Regions from separate parts of the Cytobacillus oceanisediminis genome, predicted to be linked through region 1. Evidence: riboswitches for the same ligand, from Rfam matches in the RefSeq annotation. Region 1 holds a riboswitch; each other region holds the start of a gene.
What was found. A riboswitch is a leader RNA that binds a small molecule or an ion and turns the genes downstream of it on or off. The one in region 1 is predicted to bind thiamine pyrophosphate.
Positions count from the first base shown of each region.

Region 1 (4,936 bases):
TTTTGATAGCCAATATGCACTTGTGATAAGTCTTCCAGTTCAGGAATCAGGCTCCGGTACATGGAGCGGCTTTTGCATGCCAACTGAAATAGCGGGCCGTCTTCTGTCAGTTCCGTTTGGGCTCCTAAAATTCCAGCTGCTGCTCCGGAAGCCTTGCCGGCAATTTTCCCCTTATCCAAAACGGCCACTTTATACCCTCTTTTAGCCAGTTGAAATGCAATTGAGCTTCCGTTAATGCCACCTCCAACTATAACGGCGTCAAACATTTTCCTCACTATTTCCCCTCCTCATTTAATTTTTTTGAAAAGAGCTTTGCTGCCTCTACAGGGTCCTTTGCCTGCAAAATCCCTGACATTACAGCAATGCCATCTGCCCCCGCCTCCAAAACCTCAGGGACTTTCTCTGGTTTAATGCCTCCAATTGCCAATACCGGAATATCTACTGCCTTTTTAAGAGCCTCCAGTGACCCAGTACCCCTTGGCGGGACTCCCTTCTTGGAATCGGTTTTAAATATGTGCCCAAACAGGATATAATCAGCCCCCTGTTTTACAGCCTCTTCTGCTTCTTCAGGAGAATGTACGGAACATCCGATAGGCATTTCTAGAAAATGCGTTTTGACAACATGGACTGGAAGGCTGTGAAAAGCAAGATGTACACCCGTTTTACATGTCCATGCAACATCCACCCGATCATTTATAACAATTTTATGAATGGGGATTCCCTTATTACGAAGCAGCTTAACTCCTTCATATAGCTCCTTAGAGGTTCGATGTTTTTCCCTCAAGTGGAACTTGTCTGCAAAGGGTTCCACTTCACCTGCTATTTCAGCGAAGGCCTCTAGAGAAAGCTTTCCATCTGATATAACATGCAGCTGTTTTCTCATAGCGACTGCTCCCCTGCTATTTTTAGATTTTCTGCAAATAAAAAACCACCTTCTAAATAGAAAGCGGCGGTATGGGGCCCCAATAAATACAGCCCCGATACTCCACTTCCCTACGCTGGTATTCATGCCAGATCAGGTTCCAAGGGTCTTAAGCTTTTGCTTTAATCTCAGCCTGCAAACAGGCACCCCCAGCGGATATAATTTCTATAAACTATAAAAAGACTACTGATAAATGCTTCCCCCAGCCTTTTTAAATTCCTCAGCTTTTTCTTCCAGACCTTTCTGTATCGCTTCACCCGTGCCAAGCTTATGCTCTTTTGCATAATTCCGGATATCCTGAGAAATTCTCATGCTGCAAAACTTTGGCCCGCACATGGAACAGAAATGAGCTGTTTTAGCACCTTCAGCCGGCAGTGTTTCATCATGGTATTCCAAAGCGCGCTCAGGATCCAATGAGAGATTGAATTGATCTCTCCAACGGAATTCAAAACGGGCTTTTGACAGGGCATCATCCCTTTTTTGCGCTCCAGGATGTCCCTTTGCCAGATCTGCAGCATGGGCTGCAATTTTATACGTGATGACACCCTCGCGCACATCGTCCCTATTTGGCAAACCCAAATGTTCCTTAGGGGTAACATAACAAAGCATTGCCGTACCATACCAGCCTATCATGGCAGCCCCGATGGCAGAGGTAATATGGTCATATCCCGGGGCTATATCAGTCGTAAGTGGTCCAAGTGTGTAGAATGGCGCTTCTTTGCAGATCTCCAATTGTTTATCCATGTTCTCTTTGATTAAATGCATTGGAACATGGCCAGGTCCCTCGACCATTACCTGTACATCATGTTCCCAAGCAATTTTAGTCAACTCCCCAAGTGTTTCGAGCTCTGCAAATTGAGCCTCGTCATTTGCATCTGCAATCGATCCCGGCCGCAGTCCATCCCCCAGGGAGAAGGCCACATCATAAGCTTTCATGATCTCGCAGATTTCTTCAAAGTGTGTATATAAAAAGTTCTCTTTATGATGATGCAGGCACCATTGGGCCATAATGGATCCGCCTCTCGACACAATTCCGGTCAAGCGTTTTGCTGACAGCGGAACATACCTCAAAAGGACACCTGCATGAATTGTAAAATAGTCAACCCCCTGCTCTGCTTGTTCGATTAAGGTATCCCTGTATACTTCCCAAGTAAGATCCTCAGCAATGCCATTAACCTTTTCAAGTGCCTGATAAATGGGAACAGTACCGACCGGAACGGCGGAGTTTCTGATAATCCATTCACGTGTAGTATGAATATTTTTGCCTGTAGACAGATCCATAATTGTATCTGCTCCCCATCGGGTAGCCCAGGTCATTTTCTCTACCTCTTCTTCAATAGAGGATGAAACAGCCGAGTTTCCAATGTTCGCATTAATTTTCACGTGAAAATTCCTTCCGATAATCATTGGCTCTGTCTCAGGATGATTGATATTGGAAGGAATAATCGCCCGCCCTCTTGCTACTTCAGACCGCACAAATTCCGGTTCCATATTTTCCCGAATGGCTATAAACTCCATCTCCGGAGTAATAATTCCTTTTTTGGCATAGTGAAGCTGGGTAACATTCTTCCCTTTTTTCGCTCTCAATGGCTTGCGGTTTAAGCCAGGAAAGACCTTATGATTAGCACGCGGATCATTTTCGTCCCGAAACCCATTATCCTCGGGCTTCACTCTTCGGCCTTCGTACTCTTCAACATCCGCGCGTTCATGAATCCACTTTCTTCTTAATGCAGGAAGCCCTTTTTTTAGATCTGCCGTATATTGAGGATCCGTATAAGGTCCGCTCGTATCATATACGCGAACCGGCTCATTGATTTCTTCTCCAAAATTTCCGGTAGTGGGACTTAATTCTATCTCACGCATCGGAACCTTTATATCAGTCCTGGATCCCTCCACATATACTTTTTTGCTGCCAGTAAAGCTCGACATAATGGAAATGCTCTTCTGATTTAATGAACTTGCAGTCATTGATCATATCTCCCTTATTAAAAATGTAAGGACGAGACCTGGAACCAAGGAAGTGCCAGATATGTAAAAAAGCCGGTCCACATAAAGATGGACCGGCTTAACCGCAGATGTTATTGCACAAAAAAACTTTTGCACATTCTAACTTCCCCACGCTGGTATGATCCAGATCAGGTCCAAAGAGTCAAGAAACTTAAACGCGTTTCTTTCTCAGCCCAAGCTATTGGGCACCCCTAGTTATTGCTATTTAATTCAATTATAGTATACAGAATTGCGGAAAATAATGAAAGGAATTTTTTCAGAATTCTGTCAGATGAAAAATTTTACCTTTATTCTGCTCCTAACCTCGTTTCCTTAATTCAGGCTTTTTACTTCTGAATGAACATCAAAAGCGCCTGCCAGTGGCAGACGTTTTCCGTGAATTATGCAGGTTAGTTCCCGTCAGACTCCTCATCATTCATATCCATATCACTTTCATCCATACTCTCTTCATCTTGTGGTGATTCTTCATTCATGCCTGGCTCCTCAATATCAGATTCTTCTGATGTCCCAGGATCCTGCATTTCACTATCTTCATTATTGTTTACTTCCATCTGATTATCTTCCAATTCCACATCTTCCGTTTCCGGCGGCGGATCCTGTTCATCCGTTCCGCACCCTGCCAACAATAATCCTGCACTCAATGGAACTGATAGCCATAGCTTCTTATCATTCATGTATTGTCATCTCCTTTTGCAGTATTATGTTTCTTTAAGACCTTACCCTTTTGGCAGGAGGCCAAACTTTTCTGATCTCTAATTGCCCATCACCCGATTAAATACCTAATATCTGCAAATACTATCCCTGCCACATATACTGGAGGATGAATGATGAAAGTACTTTTCTCCCTTATATTATTTAGCTTTCTGGGAATGCCCCTATACAGCGGGCAGCCTGCAGAAAAAGAACAATGGGATCAGCAGGGTCTTTCTGAAGAATATCACGGACATGTTGAAGAACGTAAAGAAGCACCATACAAGCAAATTCAATTGCTGGGTATTAATGATTTCCATGGACAGCTGAATGTCACTCGGCAGGTTAACGATAGACCAGCAGGACGCGCAGATTACCTCGCTGCCTATTTGCGGCAGCGTGCTTCTGAAAATGAAAACACCATTTTGCTTCATGCTGGCGACATGATTGGAGCTAGCCCGCCAGTATCCGCTCTTCTGCGGGATGAACCGACTATTGAATTTTTGAATAAGATGGGGTTTGATATCGGCACTATCGGCAATCATGAATTTGACCGAGGATCTGAAGAGCTGCTTCGCCTGCTAAGTGGCAGCAGCCCTTCAGCAACAAAAGATTATTCCGGATCCCATTTCCCTTGGATTGCAGCCAATGTCATCAGTCAAAAGTCAGGCAAGCCCATCCTTCCTACATATAAAATATTAAACGTTAGCGGTATCCCAATTGGATTTATCGGAGTCATCATGAAAGAAACACCGTCTCTTTCCGCACCTAACAGTGTGAAAGGTCTGATCTTCACCGATGAAGCTGAAGCCATCAACAAGTATGCCCGAGAACTTAAAAGACAAGGAGTAAGAGCCATTGTGGTACTAGCCCATGTTCCAGGCAAATCAAAACCAAATGGGGAGCATGCCAGAGGCCAGTTAATAGAGTTGGCCCATCAGGCGGATGACGAAGTGGATATTATTTTCGGAGGCCATAGTCATGCCTATCTGAACAGTGTGGTGGATGGTAAGCTTCTTGTGCAGGCCTATTCATATGGCACTGCCTTTTCTGATGTAGATATAGAAATAGATCCCCGGACAAAGGAGATTGTCCGCAAGCACGCTGAAATTGTGAATGTTTTTCAAGAGAATATCCAGCCCGCAAGCGACATAACCAGGATGATCGAGCGCTATGAAAGAAAAGTAGAACCCGCAGTTAACAGATATATTGGCACTGCTGCAATTCCAATTACAGCCGAACAAAACAGAAGCGGTGAATCAGCCCTGGGCAATCTTATTGCCGATTCCCAGCGGGCAGCGATGAACACAGACTTGG
Region 1 is NZ_CP065511.1:746,515-751,450, reverse strand. It holds gene thiO (glycine oxidase ThiO) at 1-275, opposite strand, end outside; gene IRB79_RS03885 (thiamine phosphate synthase) at 275-883, opposite strand; TPP riboswitch at 974-1,083, opposite strand; gene thiC (phosphomethylpyrimidine synthase ThiC) at 1,106-2,890, opposite strand; TPP riboswitch at 3,018-3,132, opposite strand; gene IRB79_RS03875 (hypothetical protein) at 3,319-3,603, opposite strand; gene IRB79_RS03870 (bifunctional metallophosphatase/5'-nucleotidase) at 3,757-4,936, shown strand, end outside.

Region 2 (4,936 bases), 2.0 Mb from region 1:
AAATATCCATCCATTGCAAAACATAACATTGTCAGAACTGTAAAAAGTGCGGCAATGTTTTTTTTTGCATTTTTCATTTACTCATGAATTAGTCCTGATTGTTAGGGGTATGTAAATAATAAATCAACAGGAAGGGGTGAATTGCATGCTTTGGACTATAGCAGGTATTCTGCTTGTATTATGGATACTCGGGTTAATATTTAAAGTCGCAGGAGGCATCATTCATATACTGCTGGTAATAGCAGCGATTATCATAGTGGTAAACTTTATAAGAGGCCGTGCATCCGGCAGGGGATAGCTGAAAAAGCCTTCATCAAATGGAGGCTTTTTCAAATGGCAAAAGATTGTTTACATAATATTATTATATTAAAGTTTGGAAATTCAATAAAAAAACCGGCCCGCAAAGAGGGGGGCCGGTTTCTCATCATGCTATTACCATTTCAGTCTTCAATTCTCCAACAATCTCCTGGACTTCACTGCCTTCCAGAGTTTCTTTTTCAAGAAGGGCTTCTACCAGTGTTTCAAATTGGGTCTGATGATTTGCGATGATCAATTCGCATCTTTCCAATGCTTTTTGGAAAAGATCCTGCATTTTAGCTTCTTTTTGTCCTTTGTTAAAAGTAAGCTCAAAGCCGTTATCCAGTAACCCGGTATCAACCATTTGCTCTATGATATGCTTGGCCTGTTTAACATCACCGCTTACTCCAATGCTATGCTCGCCAAGAATCATACGCTCTGATACACCGCCTGCTAGTATCATGGCAACCTGGTCAATCAATTCACTTGAAGTCGATAAGTGAAGTTCTTTTTGTATAGGAGCTACATACCCAAGTGCTTCGCCACGCGGAATGATGGTTGCTTTTCGGACGGATCCGGGTTTTGTTAAAGCAGCCACTAATGCATGGCCAGCTTCATGTATGGCAACGCGCTGCTTCGTGCCGTGATCCTGTAAAGCCCGGGTGGTTGTTCCCAGAATGGTCCGGTCAAGCGCATAATCCAAATCTTCCTTTGAGATAATTTCCTGGCCGTTACGGACAGCTCTGCGGCTTGCCGTTTCAAAAAGGGAATGAAGATCTGCTCCCGAGAATCCAGAAGTGCTTTCTGCTAAATCGCCAAGTGTTGTCATGACATCCTCAGCAAGCAATCTATTTTTTGTGTGAATATTGATAATCTCTCTTCGGCCCTTTGTATCAGGAAGAGGGACATTGAAGGAGAAGTCAATCCGTCCGGGACGGAGGAAGGCTTCATCGAGCATATCCTTCCGGTTTGTGGCGGCAATAAATAGGATTCCATCATTGGAATGTCCGCCGTCCAGCTGGACTAGAAGTTCAGTTAATGTTTTTTCGCTTTCTTCTCCGCCATGCTGCTTTCTTCGGCCTGCCAGTGCATCTACTTCGTCAATGAAGACGACGGCAGGAGCATGCTTTCTGGCATTTTGGAAAAGGTTTCTTACTCGGGATGCTCCCACACCAACGAACAATTCATTAAAACCGGAACCGCTGGTTGAGAAAAATGTTGCTCCAAGTTCTTTAGCGATTGCCTGAGCCAGCAATGTTTTCCCCGTTCCAGGAGGCCCGTATAATAGAATTCCCTTCGGCGGCTTAATGCCCATTTTCAGAGAGCGCTCAGGTTCTTTTAATATTGAAAGAGTCTGCATGATTTCCTCTTTCATTTCTTCCTGAATTCCTCCAACATCTTCAAGTGAAATGGAAGGAAGGGGCTTTGGTTTAGAAACACTTTGCTTCATTGTATTTGTAGCACCCATTCCGCCTTTTCCTGACTTAAACAGGTAAATGCCAATGGCTATGAACAAAAGGACTACACCGCCCAGAATCCAAGGGGTATAAGGTCCTGTGGTTGCGAACGTATATTGTATATTATAGGTTTCTACTAATTTATCAACCATCTCACTGTTGGGAGGCACATGGGAGATGTACTCGCCATCAGGGGCTGTGATCAGCAGTTTCCCATTTTTAAATTCCTGTACTGCAACAGTCTTTCCATCCTGGGAGGCAATAATTTTTTCCACAGAAGAAAACGGAACTGTCACATCCTTTTTTCCTGCTTGTACGGTCCAAATAACCGCCGCCAAAATCACCGTGATCACAAATGCAATAGAAACAATCGTCGAAGGCTTCTTAAGACGTGATTTCAACTATTTCCCTCCTCATTGAACATACCTACATTATAAGGAAATAATATTGTTAATAACAGGGTTTTACTCTTTTTAAACGTTGTAAATTATGGAAAAATAATATAGTTTATAAGAAAGTGTGCTACAACAGCTAACAGATGGCATCAATATGTGAAAAAAATGTGACAAGCAGGGGGAAAACCTGGCATATAAGTTAAAAAGTTTTTTCAAAGAATCCTTTTCACAATGTTTCATTTCATATATACTAAAATCGGATAATTCAATAACGTGCCACAAGGGGAGCATTTTGCTGAGAGTGAACAGTTCGCTGTTCTGACCCTTTGAACCTGTTAGATAATGCTAGCGCAGGAATGTGGAATAAAAGGCGGAAGGAGATTTTCTGCCTGCATGTTCTCCCTTGGGGTATCGTCAACGATTAAAGGGGGATTTTTTTATGAAAAAATTAAGCTTAACCGCGATGATTGAAGCTTCATTTTTTGCAGCATTTGCCATCATTCTGGATTTTCTGCCATCAATCAAGCTGTCACCGTCTATTTCCATTTCTGCCGCGATGATTCCGATCTTTATTTTGGCTTTCAGGTGGGGTTTTAAGGTAAGCTTCATCGCAGGCCTCTTATGGGGAATTTTGCAGATTGCCATGGGAGATGCTTGGATTGCTACTCCGCTTCAGGCATTTATTGAGTACTTTGTGGCATTTGCCTGTATTGGTTTTGCCGGTTTGTTTTTCCGCCCAATTCAATATCAGCTGCGCAGGGGAAACAAGAACAAGGCATTGGGCTGGATAGTTTTAGCTGTGTTTGCCGGAAGCCTTGCCCGGTATTTCTGGCATTTCATAGCAGGTGTATTTTTCTTCGGAAGCTATGCGCCAGAAGGGATGTCGCCTGTATTATTCTCCTTCATGGCAAATGGCGCAACAATGCTTGGTGCTGCAATTCTTTGTTCCATTTTAACAGCATTAATCATTTCTTCGGCACCTAGATTAATCATGAGAAAATCGGATGAAATTGTTCAATCGCAAAAACATGCTTCCTAATTAAGATCAGCCTCTTTGAATATATTTCAAAGAGGTTTTTTCATATTTTAGGAAATTGCTCCTGAAAAATGGGTATATTACTCAAAAAGGGGAGTGATTGTTTGTCAAACACATTGCAGGGTAACATCATTACAGGTGTCTTTGATGCAGAAACCAGTGCCTTTGAGATTCAAAAAGTTAAAAGCTTCACCACCCAGTCGATCCTCAACAAAAATCAATGTGAAAATTTGTATAACTATTTATCCCTCCATGAGGAGGATGAGGGAGGACAAATTATTACACTGTACGATCAAATGCCGTTAATGCTGACCAGGCAGGAAATATGCAGTTTAAAGAAAGATTTGGAGAACATTAAAAAACTATATCAGTAGAAAATTGCTTTGCATCTTGCAAGGCTTTTTTTCTTTTTCAATTTAAATTTGACAGATTTGTGACAAAAAGTTTGACAAATTTGTGAACATAGTTAGAATATTAAATAAAAGGGGATGAAAACATGACATTAAAACAGCAAAAGGTGCTTCACTTTTTTAGGAATATTACAGCAGCCGGTATACTTTTAGGATTAATTGTCTTTATTTCAAGCTTTTTTGTAAGCGGTCTCACAGGGCAATATGTTTTATCAATCGGCTTAAGCATTATGGTTTCTTCCATGCTGATATTTGGTTTTGGCTTTTTTATCAACGTAATGGAGGAAATGACACAGGGAAGCAAAGGAATCAGACAATACAAATAAAACCGGCCTCCAAATAGGAGACCGGTTTTTTGATATTAATGAGCAGCGTGCCCAGAAGTCAGAACCCAAATAGAACCCACTACAATAACGATAACCATAAATACGGCATAAATCATATTTACTAAGTTCGTCTTGCCGTCTTCGCCTTCTCTTAAGTGCATGAACATGAACAGCTGCATGCCAGCCTGAATGACAGCCAGTGAGCCGATAATCCACATGATCACTTTAAAAGAGAGGTTCGTTTTTAGGGCAATACCTGCTGCTGCAAATGTCAGCACAAGGGAAACTACAAATCCAATGACATGGCTTATCGGGAAGCTTTTTGATTGATGATGTTCCATTTAAGCCACCAGTCCTTTCAGATACACGAATGTGAAAATAAAGATCCAGACTACATCAAGGAAGTGCCAATAAAGGCCGATAATAAACGTTTTTCTTGCAGTAGTTGGGGTAAGGCCTCTTTTTAAAAGCTGGATGATGACCATAGTTGCCCAGCCAATTCCCAATGTTACGTGAGCTCCGTGTGTTCCCAGCAAGACAAATAAGCTGGACAGGAACGCACTTGTCTGCATCGTTGCGCCTTCATGGGCATAATGGATAAACTCATTAATCTCCATGAATAGGAATCCTGCGCCAAGAGCAAGGGTAATCACCAGCCAGGTAATTAGCCCCTTCAGGTTATGGCGGCGCATTTCAAAAATGGCGATGCCCATTGTAAAGCTGCTTGTCAAAAGGAGGACTGTCTGAATCATGACATCCTTGATCACAAAAATATCTTTATGTGTAGGTCCCCCTGCATAGCGTTCATATAATACTCCATATACTCCGAACAGAGTGGCAAATAGAACGATTTCAGCGCCAAGGAAAACCCAGAAGCCAAGAATATTCATCCGGTCCTGCTCAGTTTGATATTCAAGGGGCAAGGAAGTATCCACTTTAGCTGACATGATCATGCACCTCTCCTTCTGTTTTTCTCCAGGCATTTTCAATTCTGTGAATTTCATCTTTTGTAACA
Region 2 is NZ_CP065511.1:2,746,370-2,751,305, reverse strand. It holds gene IRB79_RS13935 (lmo0937 family membrane protein) at 146-298, shown strand; gene IRB79_RS13930 (AAA family ATPase) at 425-2,155, opposite strand; TPP riboswitch at 2,421-2,523, shown strand; gene thiT (energy-coupled thiamine transporter ThiT) at 2,589-3,188, shown strand; gene IRB79_RS13920 (hypothetical protein) at 3,290-3,559, shown strand; gene IRB79_RS13915 (hypothetical protein) at 3,682-3,921, shown strand; gene qoxD (cytochrome aa3 quinol oxidase subunit IV) at 3,957-4,262, opposite strand; gene qoxC (cytochrome aa3 quinol oxidase subunit III) at 4,263-4,868, opposite strand; gene qoxB (cytochrome aa3 quinol oxidase subunit I) at 4,858-4,936, opposite strand, start outside.
Region 2: linked by a shared signal. The riboswitch ahead of thiT (energy-coupled thiamine transporter ThiT) and the one ahead of thiC (phosphomethylpyrimidine synthase ThiC) in region 1 are both predicted to bind thiamine pyrophosphate.

Region 3 (4,936 bases), 2.0 Mb from region 1:
TGCTCTTAAATTCCGAAAAACTTTCTCCGTCAAATAGAAGGTCTGCTGCTATGTCTTTTGCTTCATCATGGCCGCCTTTTATGATGACATTTTTCGCTCCAAGGTAATGCAGTCTTTTTGCTGCTTCTCTTTTATCCTCCAGTGAACGAATACTTATGTCCGTTAATACCTCTGCCTCTGGAATATTCGGGGTAATCACCATAGAGAGCGGTATAAGATGCTTTTTCATCGCTAATATCGCTTCATTCTGAAGAAGACTTGCTCCTCCCTTTGCAATCATCACTGGATCAATGACGACATTTTTCCATCCGTATCTCACAATTTCATTGGAAACACTCCCGATTATATCTGCGCTAAAAAGCATTCCTGTCTTCACAGCGTCAGGTCTGAGGTCTTCTCCTATCGACTGAATTTGAGCAGAAACTGCCCCTGCTGTCATTGGATAGACTCCCTGAACGCCCTTGGTGTTTTGAGCGGTCACCGCAGTCAAAGCAGACATGCCGAAAACACCGAGTTCCTGAAATGTTTTTAAGTCTGCCTGAATGCCCGCGCCGCCGCCGCTATCCGAACCCGCTATGGTTAAAGCTTTGTTCACTTTCATTTATATTGCCTCCTATCCGATCGTTTTTTCAAAAGAGCCATATGATTCAACATCTGCAGCAGAAATGTTATATAAGCTATTCAAAAACTCGATTTGGAAAGTGCCTGGGCCTTTGCCATCCGATTTTTCTGCAGCGATTTCTGCAGCAGTGCCATAAACAACCAATGAAGTTACTGCCGCTTTTACAGGATCCTTTTCAACAGCAGCGAAAGCTCCTATTACAGAAGTAAGAAGACATCCGGCACCCGTTACTTTCGTTAGAAGAGGATGGCCATTGTTAATGGCAAAAGTGGATCTTCCATCTGAAACGATATCCTGTTTTCCTGTAATAACAGTGACTGCACCAAGTTCTTTTGCTGCCGACATAGCAAGCTCTGAAGTATTTCCTGCTGCTTCAACTGCATCTACGCCCTTTATACTCCATTTCTGTCCTGCAGCGTTGGCAATTTCTGCAGCATTGCCTCTTATGATGGTAATATTTAATTCTTCTACTATTCTTTGAGCTGTTTCTGTGCGATAGGCCGTGGCGCCGACACCAACCGGGTCAAAAATGACTGGCACCCCATGCTGATTTGCTGATTTGCCCGCTATGAGCATACTTTTTACTTCTTTTTCAGTCAGTGTTCCCATATTGAGAACCAATGCACCAGCTATTTTAGCCATGTCAGCTGCCTCTTCATGTGCATATGCCATCACAGGTGATGCCCCGATTGCCAGCAGGCCATTTGCCGTAAAGTTGGTTACCACCACATTGGTGATATTATGTACCAGAGGATTTGAATCTCTTAGTTTTTCCAATAGACTGCTAATCTCCTGAATGTTCATCTAAATTCCTCCTTTAATTCATAACCAGTCCGCCATCCACAACCAGATTTTGTCCTGTAACTGCCCTTGTCCATGGAGAAGCGAAGAAGACTATCGCATCAGCCACTTCTGCGGGATCTGTGACTTTTCTTAATGGAGTCGAGTTTTCGATAATTTCAAAGACTTCCTTAGATGTCGAAGCACTGGCGTCCGTCGTTTTTAACAAACCGCCCGATACCATATTTGCAGTAATTCCATATTGGCCCAGCTCATTCGCCATATTTCTGGTGAAGCCTAATAAAGCAGCTTTGCTGGTCGTATAGTCATGATAGGGTACAACTGGATGCTGGAATAGGTTGGTGCCGACCGAGATTATCCTGCCAAACTCCTGTTTTTTCATATCTTCAAGACCTGCCTGAACTGTGTTCAATGCTCCCAGGATTGCACCTTCCAGCTGGTTTTTGTAATCGTCCCATTTAATTGTTTCTGCATCTTTTTTTGAAATAGGGTCAAATTGAAAGTTCACGAGTGCATTATTGACTATGGTTGTAATGGGGGCTCCAAAGTGTTCCTTCGTCTTTTGAAACATGGATTTCACTTGAACCCTGTCCCGAATATCAGCACGAATGGCAATTGCTGTTTCGCCAATTTCCTTCTGCAGAGCATGGGCTTTTTCCTCGCTATGGAAATAGTTAATGACAACTCTCGCCCCTTCTCTCGCGAATGCTTTTGCTGTTTCTTTGCCCAGCCCTCTGCTGCTGCCTGTAATAATGACAATCTGCTCGTTAAGATTCATAGAAAATCCTCCTTATTGATAGCCAATTCATTTGTTTTTGAGAACAAAATAAAAACCAGATCCGCAATTGGACCTGGCTGAATAATCTAAGAGAAAGAACATCGTTCCCCGCAATTACTACTTTCCTACGCTGGTATGATCCAGATCAGGTCCGAAGGGTAAAAAACAGTCCGGTTTCTTTCTCAGCCCGCGCATCGGGCACCCCTAGCAGTAAAACTATTAAGTTGGCTGTTTTCATCTTAGCTTGAAACGTTAAATCTGTAAAGTCTTGCAATTCTGCCTGTTCCTCTTTAAGGTGTAATAGAAATACATAACTTGGAGGAATCAAAGAATGGCTGAACACCAATTCCATTTAAAAGCACATTGGCCAGGACTTCGGAATGATGTTGGAGAAATTGAAACAGGCGGGCTGAAAACAAAGGTTTCCATTCCGCCAGAAATGGAAGGACCCGGAATCGGAACAAATCCGGATGAAATGCTGCTGGGGGCGGCGGCAACTTGTTATATTATTACCCTGGCCGCCATGATGGAACGGAGCAAACTTGAGAAAGAAGACCTTTCGATGGAATCAATCGGTATTGTGGATGTAACCAAAGGAGTGATTACCTATAAGAAAATTATTCATCGCCCTGTTATCTTGTTAAAGGCTGACGCGACAGAAAAGGATCAATCACTTGCGCGAAAGCTGGCGCAAAAAGCTGAAGCATCCTGTATGATTTCCAGGGCGATTAAAGGAAATGTGGAAGTAGCACTGGAAGAAACCATTCTAAATAACAAAAAATCATCGGAATAAACCAAAAACCGGCATGATTGCCGGTTTTTATTCTTTAAAGAGCCCACTTTCGGATTGCCTTTGCAACACCAGCTTCATCATTCGTTCCCGTAACAGCATTGGCTGTTTCTTTCACAATATCCTGCGCATTTCCCATTGCTACTCCCCAGCCTGATTCCTCGATCATGGCAATATCATTCAAGCTGTCACCCATTGCCATTACATTATCCATCGAAATGCCAAGAAGCTCTGTAACCTTCTGGATACCTCTGGCTTTATTGATGCCCAGAGCATTTACCTCAATATTAGTTAAGCTGGAATTTGTAATTTCCAGACCCCCTTTTGTTTGAAGCTCTTTATGAATGAGTTCCCTGATTTCATCATCTGATATATCAAATCCAAATTTAAGCCATTCATGGTCATGAATATTTTCAGGCATTTCATTCGTCCAAACCCGTTCGCAGCTTGTTGCCCAGAAGTTGGTCTTATGTGACTGGGATAGGTTCCACATCCACTCCATTATTTTTGAATCAACTGGAGTCCTTGAGATAGATTCACCATCAGGGCCAAATATTTCACTGCCGTTGACTGTGATCAAGTAGGAGTTCAATTCCAAAGAATCGGCATGGTCTCCTGCAGTAAGCCTGGATCTTCCAGTACTCAAAATAACTTCAATCCCTTTTTCCTTTGCCTCTCGTATGGCCTTACGGTTTTCATCAGGAATTTCCCCCCTGGAATTCAACAAGGTTCCATCCATATCAAGAGCGATTAATTTGATCTGTGGAGCAATATTTGATTGTGACATAATAATCTCCCTTCTTTTTTGCACAATATAGCCATTATATAAATAAACAATCCTCCCATCAAAAACAAAGCACTTGGGCAGAATCATTTTTTCAATATAGGGATTATTATTCCCAATCTAAATGTATAGGCTAGAATTACTCAATATGAACAAGTGATGTGATGATGAATGCCTTCCATATTATTTTTGCTCCTTCTGTTCTTAACCTATGCATTGATGTGGATTTATTTAATCAGGATTAAAGTGAATAAATAATCATGAGCAGACTAAATGGTTTGCGCTTTTTTTGTATAATCTTAATAAATGCCAAAAAGTTGAAGCGATTTGCTTGCATCTGTCGTCTAACTGTCAGTCAAAACAAAAGGCAGCCGGAATCGGCAGCTGGCATTTAAGCAAGGAGGCAGTCATGTGAGCACTGATGAGTATGTAAAACGGTCGATTGCTGATCAAGTGGACCGAGCTCTCGTTCTTGAAATGATCATGGATGAGTATGGAACCGTTTTGAAGAGATTAATATACAGCTATGTGAAAGACTGGAATGCTGCCAGTGATCTAACACAGGATACCTTTATTACTGTGTATGAAAAGCTGGAAAGTTTCCAGCAAAGATCTTCCTTTAAAACGTGGATTTTTACAATTGCTATAAATAAAAGTAAAGACTATCTTAAAAGCTGGCATTACCGCAATATGGTCATGAATGAAAAGGTTTTTTTTCTGAAAAAGGCTAGAGAAAAAGATCCTGAAGCATCATTTCTTGAACGGGATGAAAATCAAGAATTGCTAAAAACGATAGAATCCCTCACAGTAAAATACCGGGAAGTCTTCCTTCTCCATTATTACCAGGATCTCAGTCTGGCTGAAATAAGTGAGACCCTTCATATCCCTATTTCTACTGTTAAAACAAGGCTGTACAGAGGACAGGAAAAAGTGAAGAAGATACTATCTGCTTCAGAAAGAGGTGAACAGCATGGCTGAACTGAATCAGGATGTGAAGAAAGTATTGAATGCTGCATGGACGAAAGATTCTGTTTTCACAGAAGAGGAAAAACAGAGAGTCAGAAACCGGATCGGCACTTCTGCTATTAAAGGCAGGAAAAAAGACTATGTACCAAAGCTTCTTTCTGCAGCTGCTGCTGTTGGGTTTATACTATTGATTGG
Region 3 is NZ_CP065511.1:2,778,659-2,783,594, forward strand. It holds gene thiD (bifunctional hydroxymethylpyrimidine kinase/phosphomethylpyrimidine kinase) at 1-601, opposite strand, end outside; gene thiM (hydroxyethylthiazole kinase) at 614-1,426, opposite strand; gene IRB79_RS14100 (3-oxoacyl-ACP reductase) at 1,440-2,201, opposite strand; TPP riboswitch at 2,307-2,417, opposite strand; gene IRB79_RS14105 (OsmC family protein) at 2,533-2,994, shown strand; gene IRB79_RS14110 (Cof-type HAD-IIB family hydrolase) at 3,029-3,778, opposite strand; gene IRB79_RS14115 (sigma-70 family RNA polymerase sigma factor) at 4,187-4,753, shown strand; gene IRB79_RS14120 (hypothetical protein) at 4,746-4,936, shown strand, end outside.
Region 3: linked by a shared signal. The riboswitch ahead of IRB79_RS14100 (3-oxoacyl-ACP reductase) and the one ahead of thiC (phosphomethylpyrimidine synthase ThiC) in region 1 are both predicted to bind thiamine pyrophosphate.

Region 4 (4,936 bases), 1.0 Mb from region 1:
TCAGTAAAGCGATCGGTGCGACAGTCAGAAGCTGAAAAGCATCAGGAATTCTTTTTCGCAGAAATACTTCTATCTTAGCCAATACGTATGAAGCAAATAATACAGGCAATACTTGCCCCTGGTAACCTACCTTTTCAATTTCAAGACCGAATAAATTCCACTTCGGAACTTCTTCTGCTGAACCATAGCCCCATGCATTTAATAGATCCGGGTGCACTAGCATCAAACCTAGCACAATACCAAGAAGAGGACTTCCGCCAAACCGGTTTACAGCACTCCATCCAATCAAACCGGGAAGGAATACGAAAGCAGTATTGGCAATCAGGTTAATGATGCCAGCCAGATCAGCCCAGTTGGTATAAACTTCAACAAACGATTTATCATCAAAGAAAATATCTGGTGCGGTCATAATGTTATTGATCCCCATCAGCAAACCAGCTGTTACGATAGCTGGGAGGATTGGAATAAAAATATCTGCAAGTGTTTTAATGCCGCGCTGCAATGGATTTAAGTTTTCAGCAGCAGCATTTTTTGTTTCTTCTTTTGACGATTCGCCAACTCCTGTTGCTTCTGTCATTTCTTTATACACTTTATCAACGAGGCCTTGTCCAATAACTACCTGGAATTGTCCATTTGTGGAAAAAGAACCTTTCACGATATCTATATTTTCGAGTTTTTCTTTATTGACTTTCCCTTCATCTTTTAACGCAAAACGCAGCCGTGTAACACAATGAGTAGCCGCTGCGATATTATCCTTGCCCCCGATAGCTTCTACAATTTTCTCTGCTGACTCTTTATTTGTAGCCATTCTTCGCTCTCCTCCTGTTACCGTTTTCATATTAAAGAAAAAAACAGTTATAAGGTTCTTATTTATTGTTCTCGACCTTTACAAATCTATCCAATTCACACAATCCAACTTGTATATACATGAACTGTTTACGCTTTCATTCTATCTTGTATATACATGTTAGTCAACCATTTTTTCTTTTCCCTCTTTTCTATACCCATTCAATCGCTTCGGATGCCAGAAAATAAAAAAACCGGCTTCGAGACTAATTTGTCTGCAAAGCCGGTTCTAAACCTATTGAATAGGTTATTTCCTTTTATCATCGTCATCATCTTTTGTGAGTTCACGGGTAGATTTCTTAAATTCTTTTAATGTCTCCCCGAACGCTCTCCCTATTTCAGGAAGTTTCTTAGGGCCAAAAATAATCAGAGCCAGAACCAGGATGAGAATTAAACCTGGAATACCGATGTTTGATAACATGCTGAACACTCCTTATATATCATATCGCTTGAGGCAGTAGTAATCATGTTCATTGTCCATTATAGTGGATTGATTAAAAAAATCATAGCATGAGAGCTATTTTCATGAATTCACGTTTTTTGACTATTTAAGGCTCTATCAAGTTCATCTAGCACTTCACCAATTTTGCGTTCATGGATCACTTCATCAGCATAAATGTCGAAATCCGCAGGTTCCATATTAATAATCACCAGTTTTGCTCCGTTTTGTTTGGCTATCAGCGGAAACTGATTTGCAGGTGTTACAGTCAAGGATGATCCCAGAACAATAAAAAGTTCTGCCTTTTCTGTTTCATCTGCTGCGAAATCTAAAGCCTCCTCAGGAAGCATTTCCCCAAACAGAACTACTGAAGGACGGAGCACACCCCCGCAATTACATTGGAATTGTCCATGCAAATACTCCTCGCTCGGGAACTCTTTTTTACATTTCTGGCAATGGAGTGTCTGCAAATTCCCATGGAGCTTCGATATTTTTTTACTTCCCGCCAGTCCATGAAATCCATCCACATTCTGGGTGATAATGCTCTTAATAATATCTCTCTTTTCCCAATCTGCAAGAATATAGTGCCCTTGATGGGGATTGCACTCCTTAAGCCCGATTACCCTGTGCCGATAAAACTCTATAAACTCGTTCACATTTTCATTTAATGCGTCTGTACTGGCTATTTTTCCAGGATCTTTCCCATTCCATAATCCATTATTGGCAGATCTGAAATCAGGCAGTCCGCTTTCCGTCGACATTCCTGCTCCTGTCAATATTACTGTATAATTTGATTCTTTCAGCCATTTCTCAAGCATAGATATCAGCTCCCAATAAAGTTTTGTCACAGGTTAGATTTGATTTCCATTTATTTCTCCCAGTGAAATGTTTATGTCATGTCATGTATGCGGTAAATACTAGATTATAACTGTTTATGCGAATTATCAAATATAGGAGTGATAGCTATGCCTGAAATAGAAACGAAAGATTATAAGGACGGCTATAAAAAATTTTCTTCCAGGGCCAAACGTTATGCGGACGATCCTGAAAAAACAAAAGGACTGCTAAAAAAGGCTACACTTAAAGCAGATAAAAACAAATCTTCATTAAGTGATATATGGGAAAAGTTTCAGCTTCTGATCGATTTAGTTAAGGCATGGTCTAAAGGTGATTACCGGCATATTTCAAAAAAGTCGATTATCTTTATTATTGCTTCCATACTATACTTTGTTTCCCCTATAGACCTTGTTCCTGACTTTTTAATAGGAATGGGAGTCTTAGATGATGCAGCAGTCCTTGGTTTTGCCGTTAGCCAAATTACAGGTGAACTTGAAAAATTCAAAATCTGGAAAGAGAGCAGGACCATTGAGATGAAATAATTATTTTCTGTCCATTTTGATATTATTTGCTATAATAATGATGGAAAGTATTTATGCCTGTCAAAATTAAATAGCAAGAAATGTAGGGGAACCGGTATGCCGGTTGAGACTTCATCATTAAAGATGCTGACCCTTTGAACCTGATCTGGCTCATACCAGCGTAGGGAACATATTCTTAAACATACTAAATGTTTTTATATGCGCCCTGGTTTATACCGGGGCGTTTTTATTTTTCAGGGCAGACTATCATTAACTTTCCTTATTACATAAAGGTTTTTAGGAGGATTATTTATGAAAAAGTGGATTGCAGCTATCTGTACACTGCTGCTTCTTTCAGGCTGTGCCGGTAATGGAGCGGATAATCAGACTGGAAGCGTAGATGCAGACAGCAAACAAGATTTGAAAAAAGTTACTGTTGTACTAGATTGGACTCCCAATACCAATCATACCGGCTTATATGCCGCAAAGGACAAAGGATATTTTAAAGAAGAAGGACTCGATGTCGAAATTATGATGCCAGGTGAAGCAGGCGCAGATCAATTGACTGCATCAGGCAAGGCTGATTTCGGTGTCAGCTATCAGGAAAGCATCACGGAAGCACGTGTACAGGGTGTTCCCCTTGTATCGATAGCAGCTGTTATACAGCATAATACGTCCGGTTTTGCATCCCCTGCTGAAAAAAACATTAAATCGCCGAAAGATTTCGAAGGTAAAACTTATGGCGGCTGGGGAGCTCCTGTAGAAAAATCGGTAATAGACTCCCTAATGAAGGAGGAAGACGCCAATGTAGATAAGGTCTCAATTGTTAACATGGGGGATGCGGACTTTTTTACAGCTGTTAAAAGAGATATTGACTTCGCATGGATTTATTACGGATGGACAGGTGTAGAAGCAGAACTTCGGGGGGAAAAGATTAGTATGGTCTACCTTACCGATTACTCAGAAAAACTGGATTACTACACGCCCGTTCTCGCAACCAGCGAAAAAATGATTGCAGATGATCCGGATACTGTCAAAGCATTTGTAAAAGCAGCAGCCAGAGGTTATGAATTTGCAATCGAGCAGCCTGGCGAAGCAGCAGATATTTTGTTAAAGAATGCTCCGGACCTGGACAGCGAATTGGTCAAAAAGAGCCAGGAATGGCTATCCCCCCGCTATCAGGATGATGCTTCAAGATGGGGTGAACAAAAGCTTGCGGTCTGGGAAAACTATGCAGACTGGATGCATGAAAATGGTCTTTTAGATAAAGAATTAAATGCCGGCAAAGCATTTACAAATGACTTCCTGCCGGAATAAGGAGAGTTCATAATATGGCAAACACACTTGTAAGTATTCAGATCATACCGAAAACAAAAGATGGGGAAAATGTTATACCTTATGTCGATGAAGCAATTAGTGTCATTCAGCAATCCGGTGTTAAGTACGAAGTGCATCCCCTCGAAACAACGATGGAAGGCGATTTAGAACATTTATTGAAAATCATAGCTGATATGAACAGAAAAATGATTGAAAAAGGAAGCAGCAATGTTATCTCACAGGTTAAGATTCTATATCAGCCGGACGGAATTGAAATGAGTGATTTAACGGAGAAATACCGTCCATGATAAATGTGTTCAGAAAAGGATGGAGGCCGGCTGCGGTTCTCCTCCTTTTATTCATTCTTTGGGAATTGGCAGTGAACCTGGCAGAAGTTCCTGCATGGCTCCTGCCTCCGCCGACAGATATCGTTCATGAAGCGATTTCGGGCTGGGAGGGCTTCCGCCTTCATCTTCAATCGACAGTCATTCTTTCCCTATTGGGATTTTTCATTGGCACCGTCATAGGATTACTCACAGCTGTTATCCTGCACTTATTGCCTTTTATAAGGGAGTCGGTTTACCCTCTCCTCATACTTTCACAGAATGTGCCTATAATTGTTCTGGCTCCTTTGATGGTTATTTGGTTTGGTTTCGGGATACTTCCAAAGCTGATTGTCATCACGCTGGTTTGCTTCTTCCCCATTACTGTTGCTGCATTGGACGGCTTTCGCCAAACCCCCGGAGAACTTAGGCATTATATGCTGATGGCAGGGGCCAGCAAAGGACAGCTGTTTTGGAAGCTGGAGCTTCCCTATTCCCTTCCCTCTTTATTTTCAGGGCTAAAAATCTCCGCAACCTATAGTGTGATGGGTGCTGTAATATCCGAATGGCTCGGAGCTAAAGCAGGAATAGGTGTTTATATGACTTTGGCCTCTTCTTCATTTCGGACAGACCGTGTTTTTGTTGCCATTTTT
Region 4 is NZ_CP065511.1:1,779,446-1,784,381, reverse strand. It holds gene treP (PTS system trehalose-specific EIIBC component) at 1-808, opposite strand, end outside; gene tatA (twin-arginine translocase TatA/TatE family subunit) at 1,094-1,267, opposite strand; gene IRB79_RS09210 (NAD-dependent deacylase) at 1,378-2,103, opposite strand; gene IRB79_RS09205 (YkvA family protein) at 2,251-2,664, shown strand; TPP riboswitch at 2,739-2,848, shown strand; gene IRB79_RS09200 (ABC transporter substrate-binding protein) at 2,956-3,960, shown strand; gene IRB79_RS09195 (thiamine-binding protein) at 3,975-4,268, shown strand; gene IRB79_RS09190 (ABC transporter permease) at 4,265-4,936, shown strand, end outside.
Region 4: linked by a shared signal. The riboswitch ahead of IRB79_RS09200 (ABC transporter substrate-binding protein) and the one ahead of thiC (phosphomethylpyrimidine synthase ThiC) in region 1 are both predicted to bind thiamine pyrophosphate.